DNA from 3 places in the Methylomonas albis genome. Region 3 is predicted to be linked to each of the others. Evidence: riboswitches for the same ligand, from Rfam matches in the RefSeq annotation. Region 3 holds a riboswitch; each other region holds the start of a gene.
The links. A riboswitch is a leader RNA that binds a small molecule or an ion and turns the genes downstream of it on or off. The one in region 3 is predicted to bind cyclic di-GMP.

Region 1: another riboswitch for cyclic di-GMP. It lies ahead of EBA_RS18675 (hypothetical protein); the one in region 3 lies ahead of EBA_RS05220 (hypothetical protein).
Region 2: another riboswitch for cyclic di-GMP. It lies ahead of EBA_RS19410 (hypothetical protein); the one in region 3 lies ahead of EBA_RS05220 (hypothetical protein).

The regions. Positions count from the first base shown of each region.
Region 1 covers NZ_JACXSS010000001.1:4,069,332-4,072,570, forward strand. The annotation lists gene EBA_RS18665 (ATP-binding protein) at 1-644, opposite strand, end outside; gene EBA_RS18670 (hypothetical protein) at 849-1,124, opposite strand; cyclic di-GMP riboswitch class I at 1,501-1,584, shown strand; gene EBA_RS18675 (hypothetical protein) at 1,683-2,921, shown strand; gene EBA_RS18680 (PEP-CTERM sorting domain-containing protein) at 2,988-3,239, shown strand, end outside.
Region 2 covers NZ_JACXSS010000001.1:4,253,762-4,257,000, forward strand. The annotation lists gene EBA_RS19405 (hypothetical protein) at 1-601, opposite strand, end outside; gene EBA_RS19410 (hypothetical protein) at 814-1,605, opposite strand; cyclic di-GMP riboswitch class I at 1,692-1,769, opposite strand; gene EBA_RS19415 (TonB-dependent siderophore receptor) at 2,183-3,239, opposite strand, start outside.
Region 3 covers NZ_JACXSS010000001.1:1,103,129-1,106,367, reverse strand. The annotation lists gene EBA_RS05225 (cytochrome c peroxidase) at 1-160, opposite strand, end outside; gene EBA_RS05220 (hypothetical protein) at 259-1,269, opposite strand; cyclic di-GMP riboswitch class I at 1,584-1,659, opposite strand; gene EBA_RS05215 (hypothetical protein) at 1,705-1,923, shown strand; gene EBA_RS05210 (class I SAM-dependent methyltransferase) at 1,959-3,239, opposite strand, start outside.

The DNA.
Region 1 (3,239 bases), 3.0 Mb from region 3:
GCCAGATTGCGCTCACGCTCTTTTAAGGTTTTGGACAGCTCGACCACGAAAAAGGCCACTAAGCCGGCGCTAAACACAAAACCAAACCACATGCCAAATACATGCAGATTGAAATAGCGCCTGTCGTTCATCAAATGCATTTGTAACGTCATTTCCGGCGTCATTTCCGCCATCGCCGGATGAGCCATATGCGGCTCCACCGCCGGCAACGGTACGTTGTAGGCTATCAGTACCGTATAGACGCAGGACGTAATGATCACCATATTCCAGGCATAAGCCTGCGGCAGCATGATGGCGGTAACAATCAACGGCAACAGAAACACCCAAATGATCGGATTTGACGCGCCGCCGGTCAGATAAAGCAAATAAGCCAAGGCCAACACATCCATGCATATTTGCGAAAAAATCTCATGTTCGGTGACTTCCTCCGGCGTTCTCAGTCGCAACCAGGTATAGAGATTGAGTATCGAAATCGCAAAAATCGCCAGCCACAACTGGTTTTGCGGCAAATTGATACCCAGGCCATTCACTGCAAGAAACACCGCGACAGTGACGGCAAACAGCATCAGGTTTCTGAGGATGTATAGCCAACGCAGGTTTTCCCGAATAGATATTTCGGCTTTAGGCAGGATGTGTGAAAGCATAGAAACAACAGTAAATTGACGAAAGCTTATTGGCGATATCGCACCGCCGATCGTTTAAGAAGGCGCAAAGCCGATCAACTTAGGATGCCAGTACCCGAACAACGCAAAATCGATTTAGCTATACACGACGACATCACCCTTGCGCGCGTAAGGCGCATGTGACCGTTTATAACAAATCGGCGCTTTGAACGATAGTGTGGCATATCACGCACTTGCTAAGCGCCAGCCACCGTTTTTATCCACCCATCTCATGCTTAGCCAATACCAGAAAGTCATAGGCAACATCATGGCGAACCACTCCCAATCCTCGATTAAAAACAATTTGGCCACCCAGCCATTACCATCGAAATAGAGCGTCCAAGGCACGCAGTAAAAGGTAAAAACGATACTACTCCAGATCAGTAGCAACGCGCCTTTGCGAGTTTCTATACTGGATAGCGCCAGGAACACCCAGAGCGGGGTTTTATCGGTTTTTTGCATACTTCTTCTCCACTGAAAAATCTATCGCCAAGCCAATTAGCAGGGCAACAACCTAACAACAAATGACTAGAAAAGAAAGAAATTCCTGAGCGAATCCGCCAGAACAATCCTCTCCTCCCATTCCAGAAACCCTATCAGTAATTAAACTGTGTTATATAAAACAAGTCTCTGAGTTATTTCCCCGTGTTTCGACAACCACCCAACGAAACCACCCTACGTAAAAAGGTCACAATTCTTTGAAACTTATACATTTTATTAAGATGGCCGATTATTCGCTTTAGATACCGTGCTTGCTTCAGGGATTTGCTTTCCAGCTGCGGTTATCAGGTCTTCATTCCTGCCATGTCTACCGCTGGCTCATCGGCAAATCGGTGAACGCAAGGATTGCCACACCCGTCGTGAGGCGGGGCCGGAAAATCACGGTTCTTAAAAACAATTTAAAGAAGGCCGGATTGCCCCATGTACGACATGGGTGCTGAGCAAAGTTTGACGCAATGTGATTGATCAAGCTTTGTCGGTTTCGCTGTTGCATTTATTTTAATTAAAAAGAGGATGATCATGATTTTTCGCAAAACCGCTATAGCAGCTCTCTTGACAACCGGTCTGGCTGGCGTTTCCGGCCAAGCATTCGCGCATCAGTATTACAACTTGACGGGGGCAGGCACCGTGGCCTCCGGGGATTCCGCCATAGGCTTTGGGATTGCAAATAGCATTAACGGCACTGACGGTGTTTCAGCCAACTCCAACGGCACCAACCGCGTTGCCAACGGCACCAATACTTATACTGTCGGCGACTTAACCGCCAATACTTTGATACCAGGAACCGGTACAGCAGCTGCGACCGCTACCGAGGTATCCGGCAACCTGCCTTATATGTGGTACTCCGGTCAGCATACTTATGGTGGTACGGGCAATGTAGTCAAAGCCAACAGCTCAGTCGTAGGCGTCTCAGCCGGTGCCACCAAGCGTGAAATTTTTACCGGCAGCAGCGTTACTGACAATACCGGCTCTTTGGCCAATGTTACCGGAACTGGAAACGGCAACAGCATCACCTTGCCAAACGGTCAAGTGATACAAGCCCCGTCAACAGGAACTTGGGGTACCAATGTAACTACCGGCTTGTGGAATGCTTATAACGCCAAAAACACAGGCGCCAACGCGTCTACATGGGGCACAATCATGGCCGACCTGCCGACCTCGGGCCCAAATGCCGGCGATCATCCCTACATTGCAGTCGCCGGCAACTCAGCCGAAACCGGCCTTGGCCTGGATTACGGTTTGATTCATATCAGCTGTGGTGACAATAGCGCTACCGATAACTGCGCGACGACCGGCAACGTCTTAACCACCATCAGCATCAAAGCCGATACCGACTACGCTGCAAACAATCTCGCATCCGGCGGGTTGCTGGATGTAGCCTTGTATCGCGGCGCCGACTCCAGCTTAAGTTCAAGCCGCACAGCCGCGGCTGATATTACTGGCGCAGCACCGACCGACATTCAAGGCTCAGACCTGGGTGCGGCAATTTGGAGCGCTCATGCAACCAGTCTAAGTGATTTACTGTCTTTCAGCTTTATTTTCAACCAAGCCGAGTGGAATGCCACCGATACAGCTGGCCTATCGGAAACGAATGGTTTCTATACCTTGGTGGTTGGCGCTCACGGCGGCTCAGCGTTATCAGGCTTAACCTATGACGTGTTGGTTACCACTTCGGCGGTTCCAGTACCTGGCGCAGTTTGGTTGTTCGGCAGCGCAATGGCCGGCTTGATTGGCTTCGGTCGTCGTAAAAACGCTTAAACCCCTGATTATGTGCGGCAATGCAAAAACAGCATTGCCCCTCTTTTATTTTTATGAGGTAACACAATGGTAACTTCTTCTTTGTTCAAACAATCGACTTTGGCAGCGGCTATTGGCGGCCTGATGCTGGTAAGTACCAGCGCCAGTGCGCATCTGACTTACAACGCGGCTGGCCCTAACGTGAGTGATAACGATAACGCGTCATGGACCGGCGACGGCATGGACTCGGCATACGCCGGCAGTTTGCCAATTGCCTGGACGGCCTATATCGACAATCAGGGTGGCGTACCCTACTCTTTGACCGCCAGTTCGGCCGAC
Region 2 (3,239 bases), 3.2 Mb from region 3:
GATTACCGGCGAGCGTCAGATTATTGCCAACCAATCTGGTCGATACGTCGAACAATTCGAAGGCATCAGCGGTAAAACCGAGATGATTTACCAGTAACCATCCGGAGCGACCCGGTGTGGCGGACTCTAATTCCGGGCGATATTCCAGCGTCATATCCCCCAACAGCACCCGATTAGTAGGCGGAGTCACATCAACTCGAAAACGCATCACGCCTCCTAGACCGATACTGCCAGTGGCTGTCCCGAATATATTGCTCGGATCGAACGCAAAGGTAGTTGCTTTATTTTGTCGTTGGGTCGGATTGGCAGGAACGACTGCTTCGTTAACAGCGAACTGCAGGCCTACAGCTGAGATTTCATTGGCCGCATAATCGGCGGGATCGGTAGGCGTATTGGCGTCTCGCAGTTCTATAAACGTTTTAGATGCCACTGCGCTGGCATTAAAAAACTCTTCCACGTAGATGGAGGGGGCTGGCGTGTTATCTAAAGCAATACCCGCAGCCAAGGCATCGCCGTCTATATTTAAAGTGAGTGCGCCGCCGGAAACCGTAGCGGCGTTAGCAAAGCTTGGGAAGAAAAATCCAAAAAAGACAAATCCCATTGAAATCACAGTCATTGTGAAATAGTTGGTAGTGCGTTGTTTCATAAACATAAGGTTGGCCGAGTGGTTTGATGCAAATAAATTGCGCTAGCCAAACAGGGACGATCAAAAATGCGTAAGGTCATTGTTGATCATCCTGTTGGCTACGAGCGCAGGCGGACCCATCCGGCACATCAGTATTTGCTGTTCCGGATGGTTTTAGCTAATAGTGTTTAAGCGACACGTTTCCGGCGATTCATGCCAAGCAAACCGAGCAAACCGCTACCAAAAAACCATACAGCTGCCGGAACCGGCACTGCCGATGGGTTCAATTCCAGGTGACCGAAAATGTGATGAGGATCTGACGAAGCGAAAAAATCCCCGTAAGTCATCACACCGACATAATTGCCGTCAACCGAAGTGCCCCAAGTCAAATCGCCGCTCAGGTGAAGCAGGCCAGAACCATCAACCGATTCAACGGAGTTGACCAAGGTGAACAAAGTGTTGGCACCAAATCCGGCATCATTCGATACGACATTCCAGACACCATTCACTTTCTGCAAGTCCCAGTCCGTGGAAGAGTTGTAATTGCCGGTTGCACCCAGAGCGTCCCTGAAACGAATTGCACCAGTTAAGCCGATCTGACCAACGGAAGTGTTGTTGGCATCCATGGTAGTTTTTTGCAGCGTGCGGTTATCCGCTAGGCCGGGGCCATTGGCATAAGTAATCGTCGACGTATTGCTGTTCACGCTGAACAACATATTCGGCACGTTGCCACCGCTACCAGCATTACTAGCGGTGATGTAGGTTTGGTTAAAGCTCGAATCGAAATATTGCTCGAGAATGACACCATTCGGAAAGTATCCAGGTACGATTGTTGCCGCCGCCATTTGCGCGTTGTCGATAGTGACGTAAACGTTGCCACTGACTTGCGAAGCACTGGCAGTCGCGGGAGACAATACCAAACCAATTGCGACCAATGTAAAAACACCGGCAACCGCCGATTTTAAATTGCAGTTTTCCATCAAAATTTTCCTTCATTGTTAGGGTTGAAATTCATCCTCCGGAAGCGGCACGCAAACAAACAAGTTTCTCATACGGCACGCTACCCAAGTGCAACCCGGCTGTCTTGGCCCCAAGACCCGTGGCTTTCCGGCTCCGTCTCACGGCGGATGTGGCAGTGCGTCCATCCCTGGACTTTGCTCCTTTCCCTGAGCGAAGTTGTCCTAAAAGTCCGACGTAAAGCTTGCCTTTACCGCCATCGCAGAGCACAGATTGTCGATGGCGGCTAACGAAGCAACATTGGTAAGGTAATAAGACGGGCTATATTCCATAAACCATTGCTCTTCTGTTAATAAGTCGTATGGGCGGAGAAATCGACTACGGAAACATGGAATTTTTTTGCCGGGGGATGTGGTTTTTAGCGGAATTTTTTATAAACAATTGAATATAAAGGGCAGAACCCTTAGACGGACAAAGTCTTGATGACTGATGGTTGGAGCTAAATTAGAGCGACTAACATGGATAGCCTATTTGTTCCACTGAAGTCTTCAACGGTGTAGAGGACTTTTGGCGAGCATTGGTCTGCAGCTGGCTACCCGTTCAAAAGCGTAACGCCGCGGAAAAATACAGCGACGCACCGGCAGAAGGCACCACGCGCCCACCGCCAATATAGCCGCCGCCGAAATATTGGAAGGGCTGAAAATAGTCGTTATCCGTCAGGTTTTTTGCGGTGAGTGCCAAACGCAAGCCCTGCATTTCATAAGCGGCAGTGGCGTCAAAGCTGTGATAGCCATTGACCTTAAACGCATTATCATGGGCGATGTAGCTGCCTGAGCGCAGATTGACTCCGACCCCCAAAGAAACCCCGGTAAGCAATTCATTTTTAAAACGGTAGTTAACCCACAAACGCCCGGCGTCCTCAGGTACCCAGGCAACACGGTTGCCTTTGGCGATTCCACCTGAGTCCAGCATAAAACGGGCGTTGGTATGGGCATAATTTGCCACGACTTGAAACTCGTCGCTGAATTGCCAGAGTAAGTCGGTTTCAATGCCTTGGGAACGTTGATAGCCCGAAGAAGTGTAAAACAAGCCCACACCGGTATTCGGCACAGCCACCTGTTGGCGGTCTATCTGATAAACGGCCACTTGCCCGGAAAGCCTGTTGGCAAACTCGAACTTGAATCCGGTTTCCATTTGCTGCGACATTTCCGGCACCGGGGCACTATCGAAATTCACGAACGGCTGTCCGCGCATGCCTTCGCTATAACCGGCGAAGAGCGAAAGCTGATCGGTGACATCGTAGACCGCTCCAAGCCGTGGCAATAATTCCAGGCGAGTGGTGGTATTGGAATGTTTGACGACTTTATCATCGTAGGCAATTTCCAGGCCGCCTAACCTTAAACTAAGCAAGGTATGTAGACCTTTGGCAATAGTACTTTGCCACTGCAGGTAACCGCCGTATACCGTATTCGCTACAAATTGGTTATATGCGCCTACTCCCGGATCGCTGTACGCGACCGGAAACGACGGCTTGCTGAGATCGACAAGTCCTATCGGCCCAGCGGCCTCGACGAAACCATCATCTTTCAGCTTGCTATAGTCTCCACCGAATAACACCGTGTTATGGGTGATGCCAAAATCGAAGCTGGCTATCGCG
Region 3 (3,239 bases):
CCGCTTTATCAACGACGATGGGGGAATCGCCGTCCAGCAGACCGGGTACCGGCGGCGTCGGTACGTTGCGCAGGGAAACCGGCACCGGACCGGCGGCCCTGGCTGACAGCGCGGCGACGATCAGGCCACCGGTTAAAACAATTCGAAAAATAGCGCGCATGTTATGTTCTCGTGAAGAAAGCCAAGCAGATAATTGCGGTTACACACAGTCCGGAACTACCCGCGTTAGGATTCGCCGTCCCTGGCAAAGTTGGCTATTTAGGCCGCCCAGCGTTTGCGCCTGCTGCTGCAAGCAATGCCGAACAATCCGGACAGCATCAGTATCGCTGCAGGTGGGACCGGTACGGCGGCGGGAAGCGTGACGACTGTCAAGCCGTTCAGGTTGGACATGAAGCGGCCGCCTTTAAGATCGCCGGGAACCACCGTACGAGCAAAACCGCTGCCACCCAGGGCACCACCGATACCGTCGGCATAAGCCAGCAAATCACCCTGGTTGCCGAATTGCGGCATGATTTCTTCGAGCGCGTAGACTGCGGTGTAGTTATCGGTGCCGGTGGCGATGACGTAGGAGCGCAGCAAAGCAGCCGGGTCATTGGAGATACCGGCGCTTACCAATAATTCATACAAGGAAACGCCGGTAAAGCCCGTCGCTCCGCCGGTTGCCAGCGCGCTGCCATTCGGCTTGTTAAATACCGTTGTAGGGCTTAGCGAGCCCGGCAGATCGGCCGCGGTATAGTTGGCAGGGCTGGAAACCGCGCCGCCGATGCTGAATGAAGTTGAGGCTCCACCCGGCGCCGAGCCTTGATAAGCGACATGGCCAATATTCAGGCTAGTCAGCGCGGAAACACTGGCACCGTCTGCGGCGATCAAGCTGGGTGCGGACAACAGACCCTGGCTGTCGCTGAAGGCTATGATGTCGTTTTGGGTGCCGAAGCCGCTACCCAGCAGGTTGCCCATGGTGTAAACGGTACTGCCGCTAGTACCGGTCGCAACCACGTAATCGCGCAGAATGTCGTTTTTTGCCGCCGGATCTTTGTCGACATAGCTATTCAAATAGCTGTAAAGGGAGACGCCGGTATAAGTATTGCCGCCGACCGTAACCGTGCTGGTGCTGCCGAAACCTTGCAGATCGGCGATGCTGAAGCTGGCGGGGCTGGTGCTTTTCACGAAACCGCTCAGCGCGACGCTGGCCTCGGCCGTTGCCGATAGCGACAATAAAAATACCGACGCAATCGCCGCCGTACGCAGATTGGGTTTGCTGTTTTGCATAATTTTCTTCCTCTATGGGGTTGGTTGATCGCCCTTACGGGCTATTAAATCGCGGCCTTGGGCCGCTTTACGCGTCGGGCCTGTAGAACTATCTTTCCGCTGTACGGTGGATGCTGAAGCAGGCCAAAAACTAAATTCGCATAGCCGCCTGCCTCGTGTCGGCAAGGACATCCGAGTTTGTCCATCGGGGCCGCAAGCGGGATTCGCTGGTCATGGAATGGGAAAAACCGTGCACGAAAAACTCCTCGCCCGAAGGCAGTCAAAATTAGCGATAGGCTGTTTAAACACTTTGCCCCGTTGGGCACTCCGTGTTCAGAGGCAATCCGGCTAACTCTGGCGAGTTCCGTGATTTTCCGGCCCGGCCTTGCGACCGGTGTGGCGTGAACTTTTATTGCGCGCTATCCGCCCAAACCCAAATGGGAAACGCGGCCTTGATTGAAACGGCGCAAAAAAAGTGGTGTCGATATAACCCGCTTGGCGGCATCGACATCGGCATTCCTTGCCAGCGCCATCCCGGCTACTTGTCACAGCGCTTGCCTGCACTACGAATTTCCTGGCTTTGTTACCTTGGCGCTTCCGTTTACCAAGCCACATTCCTTGTTGATTTGCGATTCGATGCCGCAAGTTGTGGGATTAGCGGACATCGATTGGTAAAAACATTCGTTAAGTTGATCCGTGAATTTCGAGGCCTACTCCCTCCCCGGCTTTTGCAGTACCAGCCCATACATGGCGGCGAAAGCGTTTGGATGTTGTTCTTCGAATCGCGCCCAGTTGGCGAGACTGGCACCGTGGGAATCTTGCGGAAAACCGGCTTGATACATAGCTTGCAAGGGCATGGGTAAGCCGCGCATGCTCACGAAGCACAATCCCAGTTCGGCCAGCTGTTGTTCGATTTTCGGCAGGCTGTAACGGTGTTCATTGACGTGAAACACCAAGTCGCGAAACATGCTGAGATTGTAGAAATCCCGCCATTGCAACAGCGGTTTTAAAGCTTCGTATTCGCCGGCCAGAATGGCTTGCCGGAATTGCCGCATCCTTTCCGGCGTCGCTTCCCAGCCATGTTCGGCAATCAATGTTCTGGCGCGAACCACGGTTTGCCGCGCCGCCTCGCTGTACAGGCTGACCAGCATGATGCCGCCGGGCTTCAACAAGCCGGTCAAGATTCGCCAGCCTTCCAACGGGTTTTGCAGATGGTGCAAAACGCCGCTGGCGGTGATCAGATCGAATTGTTCGGAAAAATCAGCCAGTTGGGTAATGTCGGCTTGTTTAAAGTCGATGGCATCGGCCAGCCCCAACTGCGTAGCCATCCGCTTGGCATATGCCAGGCTGGCTCGGCTTAAATCCAGCGCCAGATAGCGGCCGGTTTGGATTTGCCGGACCAGGGAAATGGGCTCCAATCCGGTGCCGCAGCCAGCAGTGAGTACATCGACCTGGCCATCGAACTCAATCGGCAGCTGCAGGTCGTGGGCAAAACTTGCCAACCATCGCCGGGCGGTCAAACGCTGATGGGCGACAGGGTCCTGTTGCCAACGCGGAAAAGGGTTTTCCTCGTATTGCCGGCGTACTAGTTCGGAAATGTTGCCACCGATGGCCGTGAGACTGTCTATTTCTGCCGCCAGCACCCGTTCCGCCAGACAAGCGCGCCAATCTCGAATCAGCGGCTGTAAATAGGGTTTCCAAATGACGGAAGCTTGCGTAAACACGGCGCGGCAATCGGACAATTCCAAGCCGGATCGATACATCGCGTAATAGGCTAGCGCCGGTTGCCATGACGGTTCCGACGGCAAACTCAGGCCGGCCTCCAACTGCTGCCGCAATAAGCCAACAACGGTGCGTTCCTGTTCGTCCTCGGCACTGGCGTATTCGGTCAACCAGCTGTAATGGGCCAGTGCGCCGATAAACTCCCACTCCAGCTTGCCCGGACGGGTGCTTTCAGCCGCCGGGCCAGGTGCGGCGTAGGTCAACAGCAG